DNA from 2 places in the Streptomyces sp. WMMC1477 genome. Region 2 is predicted to be linked to the other one. Evidence: riboswitches for the same ligand, from Rfam matches in the RefSeq annotation. Region 2 holds a riboswitch; the other holds the start of a gene.
What was found. Region 2 has a riboswitch for glycine ahead of gcvT (glycine cleavage system aminomethyltransferase GcvT). Riboswitches for the same ligand answer to the same signal wherever they lie in the genome.

Region 1 (7,784 bases), 1.1 Mb from region 2:
TGCGCGAAGTAGGAGGCGACCGCTACCTCCCCATCTGGATCGGCCCCGGGGAGGCGACAGCGATCGCCTTCGCCCAGCAGGGCATGACCCCGGCACGCCCGCTCACACATGACCTGTTCAAGGACGTGCTGGAGGCAGTCGGCCAGGAGCTCACCGCCGTCCGCATCACGGATCTCCGGGAGGGTGTGTTCTTCGCCGAACTGGTGTTCGCCAGCGGGGTGGAGGTCAGCGCCCGTCCGTCCGACGCGATAGCGCTCGCTCTGCGCACCGGTACACCGATCTACGGCAGCGACGGGGTGCTGAACGACGCGGGGATCGCCATCCCGGACGAGCAGGAGGACGAGGTGGAGAAGTTCCGCGAGTTCCTCGACCAGATCTCGCCCGAGGACTTCGGCACCAGCAGCCAGTGAGCGTGCGGTGCGGGGGTCAGCCCTCGCAGCAGCCCCAGCCTGTACCCGGTACCGCAACAGGCCAAACCACTCTTGGGATGACTGTCACCCGGCATGCCGAGTGTGGCGATCGTTGACGCACCCCGGGTGACTGCCTACCTTCATGGAGGCAGGTTCCGGCGGCGTCACCGCAGGGGCGTGAAGGGATGGAGGGTCGGCGTGACCAGCACCGGCGACGGCAAGGCCACGAACGGCCCGTTTCCGCTTCACGAAGCCGCCACGCGGCCCGTGGGCGAGCAACCCGCCGCCGTGAGCGGTACCGCGGGCGAGCGGCTCGGCTATCGCGGGCCGACGGCCTGCGCGGCGGCCGGCATCACCTACCGCCAGCTCGACTACTGGGCACGCACCGGGCTCGTGGAGCCGAGCGTGCGAGCCGCCTCCGGCTCCGGGACGCAGCGGCTGTACAGCTTCCGCGACGTCGTCGTCCTCAAGATCGTGAAACGGCTCCTGGACACCGGCGTGTCCTTGCAGAACATCCGTACCGCGGTACAGCACCTGCGCAGCCGGGAGCTGGACGCCCTGCCCCAGATGACCCTGATGAGCGACGGCGCGACGGTTTACGAGTGCACCTCGCCCGACGAGGTCGTGGACCTCCTCCAGGGCGGTCAGGGCGTCTTCGGCATCGCCGTGGGCGTCGTCTGGCGGGACGTCGAGGCCGCGCTGTCGCAGCTGCACGCCGAGCGTCTGGACACGGGGGAGACCCTGGTCAGAGACCATCCGGAGGACGAGCTGGCCCGGCGACGCAACCGCGCGGTCTGACGCGGCCGCACGCCCTCCGCGCCTTGTCGGCCGGGTGTCAGTGCCGTGCGGGACCATCGGTGGTGTGAGAGGCGCACCGACGATCCTCCATCTCGACATGGACGCGTTCTACGCCGCCGTCGAACAGGCGGCGAAGCCGAGCCTGCGCGGGAAGCCGGTGGTCGTCGGCGGGCTCGGGCCCCGGGGCGTGGTGGCCACGGCCTCCTACGAGGCCCGCAGGTTCGGTGTGCACTCCGCCATGCCCACCGGCCAGGCCCGGCGGCGCTGCCCCAACGCCGCCTACCTCACCCCGCGCTTCAGCCTCTACCGGCAGGTGAGCGACGTCGTGATGGCACTGCTGGCCGAGCTGTCCCCCCTGGTCGAGCCGCTCAGTCTCGACGAGGCCTTCGTCGACCTGGAGGCCGGAGGCACCCCGCCCGACGCCCACGCGGCCCAGGAGACGGCCCGGCGGCTGCGGGCGGACATCCGGGCGGCGACGGGGCTCAGCGGCTCCGTCGGCCTCGCCGGATCCAAGATGATCGCGAAGATCGCTTCCGAGCAGGCCAAGCCCGACGGCCTGGTGACGATCCTGCCCGGCTCCGAGCGGCAGCTGCTCGCGCCCCTGAGCGTGCGCACGCTGCCCGGCGTCGGCCCGGCCACCGCGGAGACCCTGCGCCGGGCCGGGATCACCACCGTCGGCGAGGCCGCCGAGGCAGGCGAGGACGAGCTGCTGCGGCTGCTGGGCCGGGCGCACGGCAGCGGCCTGTACGCCATGGCCCGCGGGATCGACGAGCGCCCCGTGGTGGCCGAGCGGGCCTCGAAGTCCGTCTCCGTCGAGGACACCTTCGACGTCGACGTCACCGACCGCTCCCGCGTCGAGCTGGAGACTCGGCGGCTGGCCGAGCGCTGCGCTGCCCGGCTCCGGGCGGCCGGCCGCTCGGGCCGCACGGTGGTCGTCAAGGTCCGCAGCTACGACTTCTCGACGCTCACCCGGTCGGAGACACTGCGGGGCCCCACCGACGACCCGGTCGTGATCCGCGAGGCGGCCGCGCGGCTGCTGGCCGCCGTGTACACCACAGCGGGCGTGCGGCTGCTCGGTGTCGGCGTGAGCGGACTGGCCGACTTCACGCAGGAGGACCTGTTCGCCCAGGCGGCTCCCGCCGGGCCGGAGGCCGCTTCCGCGACGCCGGCGGACGGGCGCACCCGTGAGCCGACCGTCCCCTCAGGTGGCCCCGGCCCCGCGGCCCCGGAGCCCGCGCCCGGCGCCCGCCGATGGCTTCCCGGCCTGGACGTCTTGCACCGCGAACTCGGCCGCGGCTGGGTGCAGGGCAGTGGGCTCGGCCGCGTCACCGTCCGGTTCGAGGAGCCCGGCTCCCCTCCGGGGCGGGTGCGGACGCTCCGCGCGGACGACCCGGCGCTGGAGAGCGCCGAGCCGCTGCCCCTGGCGCCGACGGCCTCGCACGCCGAAACGCCCGCGGGCGTCTCCTCACCCGCGGGCCACGCTCGGCCCGCGGGCTACTCGTCCCCGCCCGCCAGCCGGCCGAAGTCCTCGCCCTCCGAGGGCGGGGCCGGCTCGCCGGAGGAGGGGATGTCCAGGCCGTAGTGGTGGTAGAGCTGGAGTTCCTGCTCGGGCGAGAGATGCCGTCCCACCCCGAAGTCCGGGGCCTCTCTGATCAGGGTGCGGGTGTAGGGCACCCGCAGTGCCTCCTCGACCACCTCGCTCGGCCGCAGTGGCACGAAAGCGTCGCGTCCGAAGAGACCCGTCCGGATCGCCGCCCACTCGGGATCGCCCGTCGCGTCGTCGAGGTACACCTCGTCGACGGTGCCGATCTTGGTGCCGTCGCGGTCGAACGCCTTGCGCCCTATGAGGGTGCGGGGGTCGATGTCGGTCTGCACGGTTCCTCCATGGAATGACACGTGGTGGCCCGGCCGACCGCCCCCTGGGTCGTCACACCGTCACCGGGTCCTGTCACCACCAAAGGACAGATTGCGCGGAATGGCCAGTCGAGCCGACGGCCCGTCGCCGTTCGACCGGCCGCTGGTAGGCTCGTAAGCGGCTGTAGACCCCGCGCGGGAGAGCCCTCCGGAGCAGGTGCCGGGGGCGCCGAAGGAGCAAATCCTCCCCGGAATCTCTCAGGCACACGTACCGTGCGGACGAGGTCACTCTGGAAAGCAGGGCGGGCCGCGGGCGCCACGGTGCACAGGTCCCTCCTCACCGACGGTGAAAGCCGGACGTCCCCTGTGGGCGGTTCCGGTGAAACTCTCAGGTTGAGATGACAGAGGGGGAGGCCGTCCGGGCACCCGCCGTGGTGTCCCTCGCAGGTCGTACAGACCAGGAGGCCTCCGCAGATGACCACCGATCGCATCACACTCTCCGCACTCGAGGGCGGCACACCGTTCGAACGGCGCCACATCGGCCCCGACGCCGCCGAGCAGGCGAAGATGCTCGCGCACGTCGGCTACGGCTCGCTGGACGAGCTGACGGCCGCGGCCGTGCCCGACGTCATCAAGAGCACCGAGCGCCTCGGACTTCCGGACGCGCGCTCCGAGGCGGACGTGCTCGCCGAACTGCGCTCGCTCGCCGACCGCAACCAGGTGCTCGACTCCATGATCGGCCTGGGTTACCACGGCACTTTCACTCCGCCGGTCATCCTGCGCAACGTCATGGAGAACCCGGCCTGGTACACCGCGTACACCCCGTACCAGCCGGAGATCTCGCAAGGCCGTCTCGAGGCTCTGCTGAACTTCCAGACCGTCGTCGCGGACCTGACCGGCCTGCCGACGGCGGGGGCCTCCCTCCTGGACGAGGGCACCGCCGCGGCCGAGGCGATGGCCCTGTCCCGCCGCGTGGGCAAGGTCAAGCAGGGCGTCTACCTGGTCGACGCCGACTGCCTGCCCCAGACCGTCGCCGTCCTGCAGACGCGCGCCGAGCCCACCGGCGTCGAGGTCGTCGTCGCCGACCTGTCCGAGGGCATCCCGGCCGAGATCGCCGAACGCGGCGTGTTCGGTCTGCTGCTCCAGTACCCCGGGGCCTCCGGCGCCGTCCGGGACCCGCGGGCCGTGATCTCCCAGGCGCGGGAACTCGGCGCGATCGTGACCGTCGCCGCCGACCTGCTGGCCCTCACCCTGCTCACCTCGCCCGGCGAGCTGGGCGCCGACATCGCCGTCGGCTCCAGCCAGCGCTTCGGCGTCCCGATGGGCTTCGGCGGCCCGCACGCCGGTTTCATGGCCGTGCGCGAGAAGTTCGCCCGCAGTCTGCCGGGACGGCTGGTCGGCGTCTCCGTGGACGCGGACGGGACCAAGGCGTACCGGCTGGCGCTGCAGACCCGCGAGCAGCACATCCGGCGCGAGAAGGCCACGAGCAACATCTGCACCGCGCAGGTGCTGCTCGCGGTCATGGCCGGGCTGTACGCCGTCTACCACGGCCCCGACGGGCTGCGGGACATCGCCCGCCGTACGCACCGCTACGCGACCCTGCTCGCGGCCGGCCTGCGCGAGGGCGGCGTCGAGGTCACGCGGGAGGCCTTCTTCGACACCGTGACCGCGCACGTGCCCGGCCGCGCCGCGGAGATCGTCGCCGCCGCACGCGAAGGGGGCGTCAACCTCCGCCTCACCGACGCCGACCACGTGGGCATCGCCTGTGACGAGACGACGACCCGGGAGCAGCTCACCACGGTCTGGCGGGCCTTCGGCGTCACCGCCGACGTGGCGCGGCTCGACGAGACCAGCGCGGCGGCGCTGCCCGCGGACCTGCTGCGCGACGACGAGTTCCTCAGCCACCCCGTCTTCCACCGGTACCGCTCCGAGACGGCGATGCTGCGCTACCTGCGCCGCCTGGCCGACAAGGACTACGCGCTCGACCGCGGCATGATCCCGCTCGGCTCGTGCACGATGAAGCTCAACGCGACGACGGAGATGGAGCCGGTCACCTGGCCGCAGTTCGGGGCGCTCCACCCCTTCGCCCCCGTCGAGCAGGCCGGGGGCTACCTCACCCTCATCCGGGAGCTCGAGGAGCGGCTCGCCGAGGTCACCGGCTACGACAGGGTGTCCATCCAGCCGAACGCCGGCTCCCAGGGCGAACTGGCCGGGCTGCTCGCCGTCCGCGCCTACCACCGGGCGAACGGTGACACGCAGCGCACGGTGTGCCTCATCCCGTCCTCGGCCCACGGCACCAACGCGGCCAGCGCCGTCATGGCGGGCATGAAGGTCGTCGTCGTCAAGACCGGTGAGAACGGCGACGTCGACACCGAGGACCTGCACGCCAAGATCGAGCAGTACGGCGACGAGCTGGCCGTCCTCATGGTCACCTACCCCTCCACGCACGGGGTCTTCGAGGACAACATCTCCGACATCTGCGCCGCCGTGCACCAGGCGGGCGGGCAGGTCTACGTGGACGGTGCCAACCTCAACGCCCTGGTGGGACTCGCGCGCCCGGGCAAGTTCGGCGCGGACGTCTCCCACCTGAACCTGCACAAGACCTTCTGCATCCCCCACGGCGGCGGCGGCCCGGGCGTGGGACCGGTGGGCGTCCGGGCGCACCTGGCGCCCTACCTCCCGAACCACCCGCTGCAGCCCGAGGCGGGCCCGGCGACCGGCATCGGCCCGATCTCCGCGGCCCCCTGGGGCTCGGCCGGCATCCTGCCGATCTCCTGGGCGTACGTCCGGCTGATGGGCGCCGAGGGGCTGCGGCGCGCCACCCAGGTCGCCGTGCTGAGCGCGAACTACATCGCCAGGCGCCTGGAGCCGCACTACCCGGTGCTCTACACCGGCCCCGACGGGCTCGTCGCACACGAGTGCATCATCGACGTGCGCCCGCTGACGAAGGCGACGGGGGTGAGCATCGACGACGTCGCCAAGCGGCTGATCGACTACGGCTTCCACGCCCCGACCATGTCCTTCCCGGTCGCGGGGACGCTGATGATCGAGCCGACGGAGAGCGAGGATCTGGCCGAGATCGACCGCTTCTGCGACGCGATGATCGCCATCCGCGCCGAGGCCGACCGGGTCGCCGCGGGGGAATGGAGCGCCGAGGACAGCCCGCTGCGCGGGGCGCCGCACACGGCGGCCCAGCTGGCGGGCGAGTGGGACCGCGCCTACACGCGTGAGGAGGCCGCGTTCCCGGCCGGCGTCGTGGCCGAGGGGAAGTACTGGCCGCCGGTGCGCCGTATCGACGGCGCCTTCGGCGACCGCAACCTCGTCTGCTCCTGCCCGCCGCTGGAGGACTACGAGGGCTGACCCGCCCGGACGAGCAGCGCAGGGCCCGGCCGTCCCGACGGCCGGGCCCCGTCGTCGTGCTCGGCGCGCCGTGCGAGGCAGCGCCCCGCCCCCGCCCGCCGGGCCCCGCTCGTGGGGCGTCCCGGCTCCGGCTACGCGGCGGCGGTCACCTCGTGGGGGTCCAGCGGTTTGTGCGGAGCGATGATCTGCCCGTCCGGCAGCAGTTCGCCGGTGTCGTCGAAGAGCACGACACCGTTGCACAGGAGGCTCCACCCCTGCTCCGGGTGGTGCGCCACGGGATGAGCCGCCTCCCGGTCGGCGGAGTCGGCGGAGGGACAGGGCGGTTGATGCTGACACATGACGGTGTGCTCTCGGTTCTCTCGATGCGGTGTGGTCGCTGAGCTGCGGCTGCTGTGCGTCGTCATCCGGCCGCTCCCCCGGGTCGGTGCTCGTGATCCCCAGTGTCGTCCTGCGGGGGGCGTTTCGCAGGGATTTCCCCGCAGCCGCCCCCCGTGAGGGATGACGCGTCCCCCACCGGAGCGGTTGTCACCCGCGCGGGTCATCCTCATGGGCCGGTGGCATGGCCGGAAGTGACTAGCCCGACGCGGGGAGCGTGCGCACACGTGTGCCCCGCGACCGGGACGCTGGTTCCCTTCGTCGCGGGGCACCGGTGCCATGCGGAAGGCGCCGTGTGCCACTCCCTAGACCGGGGCGGCCACCAGGCGGTGGGTCAGCAGCGGCAGGAGGGTGTCGACGCGGTGGGGCAGGTCCGGGGCGATGCCCGGGGGCGCCGGCGCCAGCGGCACCAGCAGGTCGTCCGGGGACAGCGTGCCGTCCTCCGGGTCCGCCGCCGGATCGCTGTGCAGCCACAGGGTGAGCATGTACAGCTCCGGCACGGACAGCAGCCGGGGCTGGTGCGGGGTCGGCAGGGCGTCGGCACGCCGCAGTGCCGACGCCGTCGACCGGACGTAGGGCCCCTCGCCGAAGTGGGAGAACGTCCAGCCGTCGGCGGTCAGCATCGCCTCCGCGGTGCCCACCGTGCCGTGGGAGCCGCGCAGGAGGAAGCGCCAGCCGGTCAGCCGGGGGCTCGGCGGCCCCCCGGGGCCGGTGATACCGCTCAGGACGTACACCGGCAGCGGCAGTTCGGGCTGCAGTTCGCCGAATGTCTCGGCCCGGGCCGGGGCACCACGGAGAGCGGCGGTCGGAGAACCGAGCGCGGCGAGAACGCTGCGCAGGGCGGCTGCGGGAGCCGGGTGAGCATGCAGGGGCATGGCGGGTCGCCTCTCACTCGGGGAGACATGAAGGGGTGCGCGGCGAAGTCCCGACGGCGTCGTCGGTAGCCCGGAGGCACGCCCGAACCGGGCGGGGGAAAGCGGGACCCGG
Region 2 (7,784 bases):
CGGCGACCTCGCGGAAGTCGTCCTCGCCGAAGCCGCGGGTGGCCAGCGCCGGGGTGCCGATGCGCAGCCCCGACGTGACCATCGGCGGACGCGGGTCGTTGGGCACCGCGTTGCGGTTGACGGTGATGCCGATCTCGTGCAGCCGGTCCTCCGCCTGCTGGCCGTCGAGCTCGCTGTCGCGCAGATCGACCAGCACGAGGTGCACGTCGGTGCCCCCGGAGAGCACCGCGACGCCCGCCTCGACGGCGTCCGGCCGGGTCAGCCGCTCGGCGAGCAGCTTCGCCCCCGCCAGCGTACGCTCCTGGCGCTCCTTGAACTCCTCGCTCGCCGCGATCTTGAACGAGACCGCCTTGGCCGCGATGACGTGCTCCAGCGGACCGCCCTGCTGACCGGGGAAGACCGCGGAGTTGATCTTCTTGGCGTGCTCCTGCCTGGACAGGATCACGCCACCGCGCGGGCCGCCGAGCGTCTTGTGCGTCGTGGTGGTGACGACGTCGGCGTAGGGCACCGGATTGGGGTGCAGCCCGGCCGCGACCAGGCCCGCGAAATGCGCCATGTCCACCATGAGCAGCGCCTCGGTGGCGTCCGCGATCCGGCGGAAGGCGGCGAAGTCCAGCTGCCGCGGGTAGGCGGACCAGCCCGCGATGATCAGCTTGGGCTTGTGCTCCTGCGCGAGGCGCTCGACCTCCTCCATGTCGACGAGCCCCGTCTCAGCGTCCACGTGGTACGCGACGACGTTGTAGAGCTTGCCGGAGAAGTTGATCCGCATCCCGTGCGTGAGGTGGCCACCGTGGGCCAGGTCCAGGCCCATGATGGTGTCGCCGGGCTTGAGCAGGGCGAACATCGCCGCCGCGTTGGCGGAGGCGCCGGAGTGCGGCTGGACGTTCGCGGCCTCGGCGCCGAACAGCGCCTTGATCCGCTCCCGGGCGATGTCCTCGACGACGTCGACGTGCTCGCAGCCGCCGTAGTAGCGGCGGCCCGGGTAGCCCTCCGCGTACTTGTTGGTCAGGACCGAGCCCTGGGCTTCGAGGGCCGCCACCGGAGCGAAGTTCTCGGAGGCGATCATCTCCAGGGTGGACTGCTGGCGGTGGAGCTCGGCGTCGACGGCGGCGGCGACGTCCGGGTCCACCTCGTGGAGGGAACTGTTCAGAAGCGACATGGAAATGTGTCCGTCCGGGTCGGGAGGGGATCAGCCGGCGGTGTACGCGGTGTACTCGTCCGCCGAGAGCAGGTCGTCCTGCTCGCCGGTGACGCGCACCTTGAAGAGCCAGCCGCCCTCGAAGGGCGCGCTGTTGACGAGGCTCGGGTCGTCCACGACGTCCTGGTTGGCCTCCACGACCTCGCCACTGACCGGCGAGTACAGGTCACTGACCGACTTCGTGGACTCCAGCTCACCGCAGGTCTCGCCGGCGGTCACGGTGTCACCCACCTCGGGCAGGTCGACGTAGACGACGTCACCGAGGGCGCTGGACGCGTGTTCGGTGATGCCCACCGTGGCGACGCCGTTCTCGGCGGCCGACAGCCACTCGTGCTCCTTGCTGTAACGGAGCTGCTCAGGATTGTTGCTCATGGTGTGGATTCTCCCGGATGACGGTGGGGCGGGTGGCACAGGGGAAAGGTGGCACAGGCCGAGGGGGGAAAGGGGGACGGGGGAAGGGGGAAAAAGCGGTGAGCGGTGCGACGCTCAGCGTTCCCGCTTGTAGAAGGGCAGCGCCACGACGGCGTACGGCTCCTGCTTGCCGCGGATGTCGACGGACACGCCCGTCGTGCCCGGCGCCGCGTGCGCGGCGTCCACGTAGGCCATGGCGATCGGCTTGCCCAGGGTGGGGGAGGGTGCGCCGGAGGTGACCTCGCCGATCGGCGTGCCGTCGGCGGCGACCACGGTGAAGCCCGTGCGGGGCACGCGCCGGCCCTCGGCCACCAGCCCGACCAGCACCCGCGGCGGGGCGGCGGCGGCCCTCGAAGCGGCGGCCTCCAGGGCCTCGCGGCCGACGAAGCGGCCCCCGTTCGTCGTCTTCTCGAACTTCACCACCCGGCCCTGACCGGCGTCGAAGGGCGTGGTGGCGCGGGTCAGCTCGTTCCCGTACAGCGGCATGCCCGCCTCCAGACGCAGGGTGTCGCGGCAGGACAGGCCGCAGGGCACCAGGCCCTCGCCCTCCCCGGCCCCCAGCAGGGCCTGCCACAGCTTCTCCGCGTGCTCGGGGGCGACGAACAGCTCGAAGCCGTCCTCGCCGGTGTAGCCGGTGCGGGCGATGAGCGCGGACGCCCCGGCGACGGTCCCGGGCAGCCCGGCGTAGTACTTCAGGCCCTCCAGGTCGGCGTCGGTGAGCGAGGCGAGGATGCCGTGGGCCTTCGGGCCCTGGACGGCCAGCAGCGCGTAGGCGTCCCGGTCGTCCCGCACGGCGGCGTCGAACCCGGCCTGCCGCTCGGTCAGCGCGTCCAGCACGACCTGGGCGTTCGAGGCGTTGGCCACGACCATGAAGGCGTCCTCGGCCAGCCGGTAGACGATCAGGTCGTCCAGGATGCCGCCGTTCTCGTCGCAGATCATGGTGTAGCGGGCGCGGCCCGGTTTCAGCGCCGAGAGGAAGCCGACGAGGGCGTGGTCCAGCAGTTCACCGGCCTGCGGGCCGGTGACGGTGATCTCGCCCATGTGGGAGAGGTCGAAGAGACCGGCGCGGGTGCGGACGGCGTGGTGCTCGTCACGCTCGCTGCCGTAGCGCAGCGGCATGTCCCAGCCGGCGAAGTCGGTCATCGTCGCCCCCAGCGCGCGGTGGACGGCGTCGAGGGCGGTTCGTCGGGGCTGGGCGTTCTCAGGCAGGGCGTCAGACATTCAGGGCTCCCAGGCAGGGCGGACACGTCCTCCCCATCTGTCATCGGAACCTGAGAGGTTCGCCGCAGGCCCATTCGGGCCACGGCTTGCACCTTCGGTGGGACGGCCCGGAGATCCGGAGCCCGCCCGCTTTTCAGATCTGCCTCGCTCGCGCGGTATCGGGGCCTGAGAGATTCAAGGGAGGACTTGCTCCTTCGGCGCCCCCCATCCGGCGACCGGTGCCCCGGTGACCAGAATGCGGAGACTCTCCCGCGCGTGCTCGAACGGCCGGTATGAAGTTCGCGGGCACATCATTGCACGCGAAATCGTGCCCGAACCAGCCACCCGTGAGGCCCGCGGGAAAAGGTCCGCGTTCGGGTCGCACCGTAGCCGGAGGGAACCGCAGCGTGGCGGGCGGTCATCATAGGAGATGCTGCGTAGGGAAGGCTGTACAGGAAGGGCCGCACAGGAGCGCCGCGCCGAGCGCGGGGCCCCGGGAGGGAGAAGCGGCATGATCCGGAACGAACCCGGGTTCGGCCCAGCCCAGCCCTGCCCCGCCGTGGTCGGGGTGCCGCGGCAGCCTGCCGCGCCCCCGCGTGAGCGCGTCCCCGCCACCGTCCGGGATCTGCGGGCCCCGGCCCGCGCGCTCCCCGTGACCTTCCCCGGCGGCGACCGGGTGGTCGTCTCCGGGCTGCCCGGCAGCGGCAAGTCCACCCTCATCCGCGCCCTGACGGCGCGCTCCGAGGACGCCGTCGCGGTGGACTCGCAGGAGGTCCGCGAGCTGTGGGAGCGCCGCGTGCCGCGCTGGCTGCCGTACGCCCTGTACCGCCCCGCGGTGCGGATCGACCACTACCGGCGGCTGCGCCGCGCGCTCGCCGGCGGCTCGGGGGTGGTCGTCCACGACTGCGGCAACCTCCCCTGGGTGCGGCGCTGGCTCGCCCGCGACGCACGGCGGCGCGGCGTGCGGCTGCACCTGGTCGTCCTCGACGTGTCCCCCGGCACCGCGCTGGACGGACAGGCCGAACGCGGCCGGACGGTCTCCCCCTACGCCTTCGCACGGCACCGGCGTGCCACGGGCAGGCTGCTGGCCGAGCTGGAGGCGGGCCGCCTGCCCGTGGCCTGCGACGCGGCGCTCATCGTCGACCGTTCCTACACCGACGCCCTGCACGGCCCTCGCGACTGATTCCGGGGCACCGGGGAGCCCCGGTGGCCGGGCCGCGCACCCGGAGGCCGAAGATCACCCGCCTGCCGCCGGGGCCGCGGGACGCCGACAGTAAGGTGCAGCCATGACCGTTCCGCCGCAGTCAGGGCAGCCCCGGCCGGGGACGCCGCACGCTCCAGCGCCACCCCCGCACTCCGGGCCCGGGCACGGCGGCGGCTGGCCCGGCAACGAACTGGAGGAGACGCTCGCGGCCGCCGTGGGCAGCCCCGGCGCCGGGGCCCGGCTGATGGAGGTCCTGGGGCGCAGCAGCCTGTGGGTGCCGCTGCCGGAGGGCGGCGGCCCGGACAGCCGTGACGTGGACCTGCCGACGATCGAGCTGGACGGCGGCGCGGTCTTCGTGCCCGTCTACAGCTCCGAGCAGCAGTTCCACCAGTGCGTGCGGGTGCCGATGAACTTCGCCGTCGTCCCGGCCCGGGAGTTCGCCCGCGGCCTGCCCCCGCACGTCGGCGTCGCGATCAACCCCGAGGGCGTCGTCGGCGCCCCCCTGCCGCCCGAGGCCGTGGCGCTGCTGTGCCGCGAGGGCGGAACCGAAGGCGTCCCCGGCACGCCGAGCGGCGCCCGGGTGCGCCTCTTCGAGCCGGACTGGCAGGACGATCCGGTCGACTTCCTCTCCGCCGTCGCCGCCCAGTTCGCCGCTCTGCCCCAGATCCACAGCGCCCGCCGCGGGCTGGCCAGCGCCGAGGGCGACCCGCCCGCGCTGTTCGTCGGCGTCGAGCTGGACCTGCTGGAGCCCGAGGCCCGGCAGGCCACCCACGACGCCGTGGCCGGGGTCCTGGGCGTGCACGCGGTGCGCTGGCCCGTGCAGCTCGTCTTCCTCGACGCAGCCCCGCAGGACCCGGTCGTGGGCTGGCTCCGCGAGTGCGTGCGTCCCTTCTACTCACGCGCCCCTGAGTAGACTGCCCCGTCGGCCTGAGGAGGGGCGGTCCCGCCGGGCCGGGCGCGGCACGGCACGGCTGAGTAGTCCCGGACCTGCCACCTCTGGCTCGTAAGGTGATTGGATACCTCAAGGGGGCGCTCGCCGGTGCCCGGAGCACGGACGAGAGCGGAGAAGGGCGGCGGACGTGAGCGCGGGTGAGAGCGTCAAGGGGCTGCTGCGCCAGGTGTCGCCCGGCCGGGACGACAGGTACGACCGCTACGAGGCACTGCTGCACGCCCTCGCCGACGCCCCGGTGTGGCCGCTGCTGTGGGACGGCGCGGCGGACGACCCGGAAGCGCACTACGCGCGCATGGACGTGGCGGGCCACCCCTACGTCCCCTGTGTGACCTCGCCCCAGGAACTGCACGCCAGCGGCTGGGCCCGCGGCCACACCTCGGCCACCGGACGGGACGTCGCCGCGGCCCTCTACCCGCACCGCATCGGCCTGTGGCTCGACCCGCACGCCCCCGGCGGCGGGCTCGGCGTCCCCTGGCCGGACCTGCGCCGCGTCGCGGGCGGGCTGGACCGGCTGGCCGCGGGGCCGCTCCACATCAGCGAGCCCACCGTGCGCGCCCCGCAGTTCTACGCCCAGCTCACCCACCACGCCCAGCGCACCCCCGCCGTGCGCAGCCTGCGCCGCGCCTGGGTCCGCCCGGCGGTCGGCGCGGCCTTCCTGGCCATCGGCGTCGACGTGTACGAGCCGGGCCCCGGCGCCGCGCACACCGGGCTCGCGGTGGTCCGTCAGGCCGCCGGTGCGCTGCCGCCCGGGCTGCCCGTCTCCGTCGTCACCATGTCCGACGCGCACGAGCCCGTGGCGATGTGGCTGCACGCCAACTCCCGCCCGTTCTTCGACCGCGACGCCGCGGTGGCGGCGGGCCCTTCCGCCCGCGGGTACGGCTACCCGCACGCTCGCTGACAAGCCGCTGGACCTGTACGCATTTGCGCCCGTGGGGCGCCTTTCGAGCGGCTGTCGACGCGGTGCGGCGTATCGCCCCATACGCCGCCGTGCCCCGCCCCCGAGGGCTGGTCTCAGCTCGGTATCACCGGCATGCGGACGGTTCACACCTCTATGGATGCACAGTAATGTGCGGGCGACCAGAATCTGTTGCACCACCAGACCCCTGAGGTGGACGATGCGTAAAACCAGATCCAGGGTCGTCAAGGCGATCGCGGCCACCCTAGCGGTCGGACTGATAACGGCCGGATGTGCCAGCGAGCGGGACGACGACGGCGGCAACGGCGAGGGCGGCGGAACGTTCGTCTTCGGCGCCCCGGGCGACCCCTCGTCCCTGGACCCGGCACTGGCCAGCGACGGTGAGACGTTCCGCGTCACCCGGCAGGCCTTCGAGGCGCTGATCGAGCACGAGCCGGGCGGTTCCAAGCTCGTCGGCGGCCTGGCGGAGTCGTGGGAGAGCAACGACGCCGGCACCGAGTGGACGTTCAACCTCCGCGACGGCGTCGAGTTCCACGACGGCGAGAAGCTGACGGCCGAGGCCGTCTGCGCCAACTACGACCACTGGTTCAACTGGACCGGTACGTACCAGAACAAGGCGGTCTCCTACTACTGGCAGACCATCATGGGCGGCTTCGCGAAGAACGAGAGCGAGGACACCGCCGAGCCCAACTACAAGGGCTGCACCGCCGAGGACGAGCTCACCGCCGTCATCTCGGTGCACGAGGCCTCCGCCAACCTCCCGGGCGGCTTCTCCCTCCAGGCGCTGGCCATCCACTCGCCGAAGGCCATCGAGGCCTACGAGAAGGAGGCCGCCAGCGGCGAGGGTGACGCCATCAAGTACCCGAAGTACAGCCAGGAGGCCGGCACCGTCGCCGGCACCGGCCCGTTCCGCATCAAGGAGTGGGACAAGGGCAACAAGGAAGTCACCCTGGAGCGCTTCGACAAGTACTGGGGCGAGCAGGCCGGTGTCGAGAAGCTCGTCTTCCGCACCATCTCCGAGGAGAACGCCCGCCGCCAGGCGCTGGAGGCCGAGGGCATCCACGGCTACGACCTGGTCGCGCCCTCGGACGTCTCCGGTCTTGAGGAGAAGGGCTTCCAGGTCCCGGTCCGCGGCGTCTTCAACATCTTCTACCTCGGGATGTCGCAGGGCGGGAACGACGCCCTGAAGAAGAAGGAAGTCCGGCAGGCGATCACCCACGCCATCGACCGGGAGAACATCGTCAGCACCCAGCTCCCCGAGGGCGGTGTCGCGGCCACCCAGTTCATGCCGGACACGGTGGACGGCTACTCGGAGAACGTCGCGACCTACGAGCACAGCACCGACAAGGCCAAGAAGCTGCTGGCCGACGCGGGCGAGTCGGATCTGACGATCGACTTCTGCTACCCGACCGAGGTCACCCGCCCGTACATGCCGGCCCCGGCCGACATGTTCGAGCTGATGAAGGCCGACCTGGAGAAGGCGGGCATCACGGTCAACCCGAAGCCCATGACCTGGGCCCCCGACTACCTGGACGCCACCGAGAAGGGTTCCTGCGCCCTGCACATCCTCGGCTGGACCGGTGACTTCAACGATGGCTTCAACTTCATCGGCACCTGGTTCAACGGCTTCGACGAGCAGTGGGGCTTCCGTGAGCCGGCCATCTTCGACGCGGTGAAGACCGCCGGATCGGAGCCCGACGTCGCCAAGCGCGTCGAGCTCTACAAGAAGGCCAACGAGGCGATCATGGAGTACATCCCGGGCGTGCCGATCTCGTCCTCGCCCCCGTCGATCGCGTTCGCCAAGAACGTGAACCCGCCGACGACCTCCCCGCTGACCCAGGAGAACTTCGCCGAGGTCAGCTTCAAGTAAGCACACCAGCACGTGCGGTCCGCCCGGCCACCC

Region 1: it holds a riboswitch for glycine, as region 2 does, so the genes downstream of both, gcvP (aminomethyl-transferring glycine dehydrogenase) here and gcvT (glycine cleavage system aminomethyltransferase GcvT) in region 2, are expected to answer to the same signal.

Annotation. Positions count from the first base shown of each region.
Region 1 is NZ_JAPZBD010000003.1:5,448,884-5,456,667, forward strand. It holds gene O7609_RS23815 (bifunctional nuclease family protein) at 1-410, shown strand, start outside; gene O7609_RS23820 (MerR family transcriptional regulator) at 609-1,208, shown strand; gene O7609_RS23825 (DNA polymerase IV) at 1,273-2,790, shown strand; gene O7609_RS23830 (PRC-barrel domain-containing protein) at 2,703-3,083, opposite strand; glycine riboswitch at 3,249-3,346, shown strand; gene gcvP (aminomethyl-transferring glycine dehydrogenase) at 3,537-6,422, shown strand; gene O7609_RS23840 (DUF5999 family protein) at 6,554-6,760, opposite strand; gene O7609_RS23845 (hypothetical protein) at 7,103-7,672, opposite strand.
Region 2 is NZ_JAPZBD010000003.1:4,322,612-4,330,395, forward strand. It holds gene glyA (serine hydroxymethyltransferase) at 1-1,159, opposite strand, end outside; gene gcvH (glycine cleavage system protein GcvH) at 1,190-1,570, opposite strand; gene gcvT (glycine cleavage system aminomethyltransferase GcvT) at 1,685-2,830, opposite strand; glycine riboswitch at 2,858-2,973, opposite strand; glycine riboswitch at 2,974-3,092, opposite strand; gene O7609_RS19425 (AAA family ATPase) at 3,321-3,992, shown strand; gene O7609_RS19430 (enhanced serine sensitivity protein SseB) at 4,096-4,926, shown strand; gene O7609_RS19435 (enhanced serine sensitivity protein SseB C-terminal domain-containing protein) at 5,093-5,863, shown strand; gene O7609_RS19440 (ABC transporter substrate-binding protein) at 6,081-7,751, shown strand.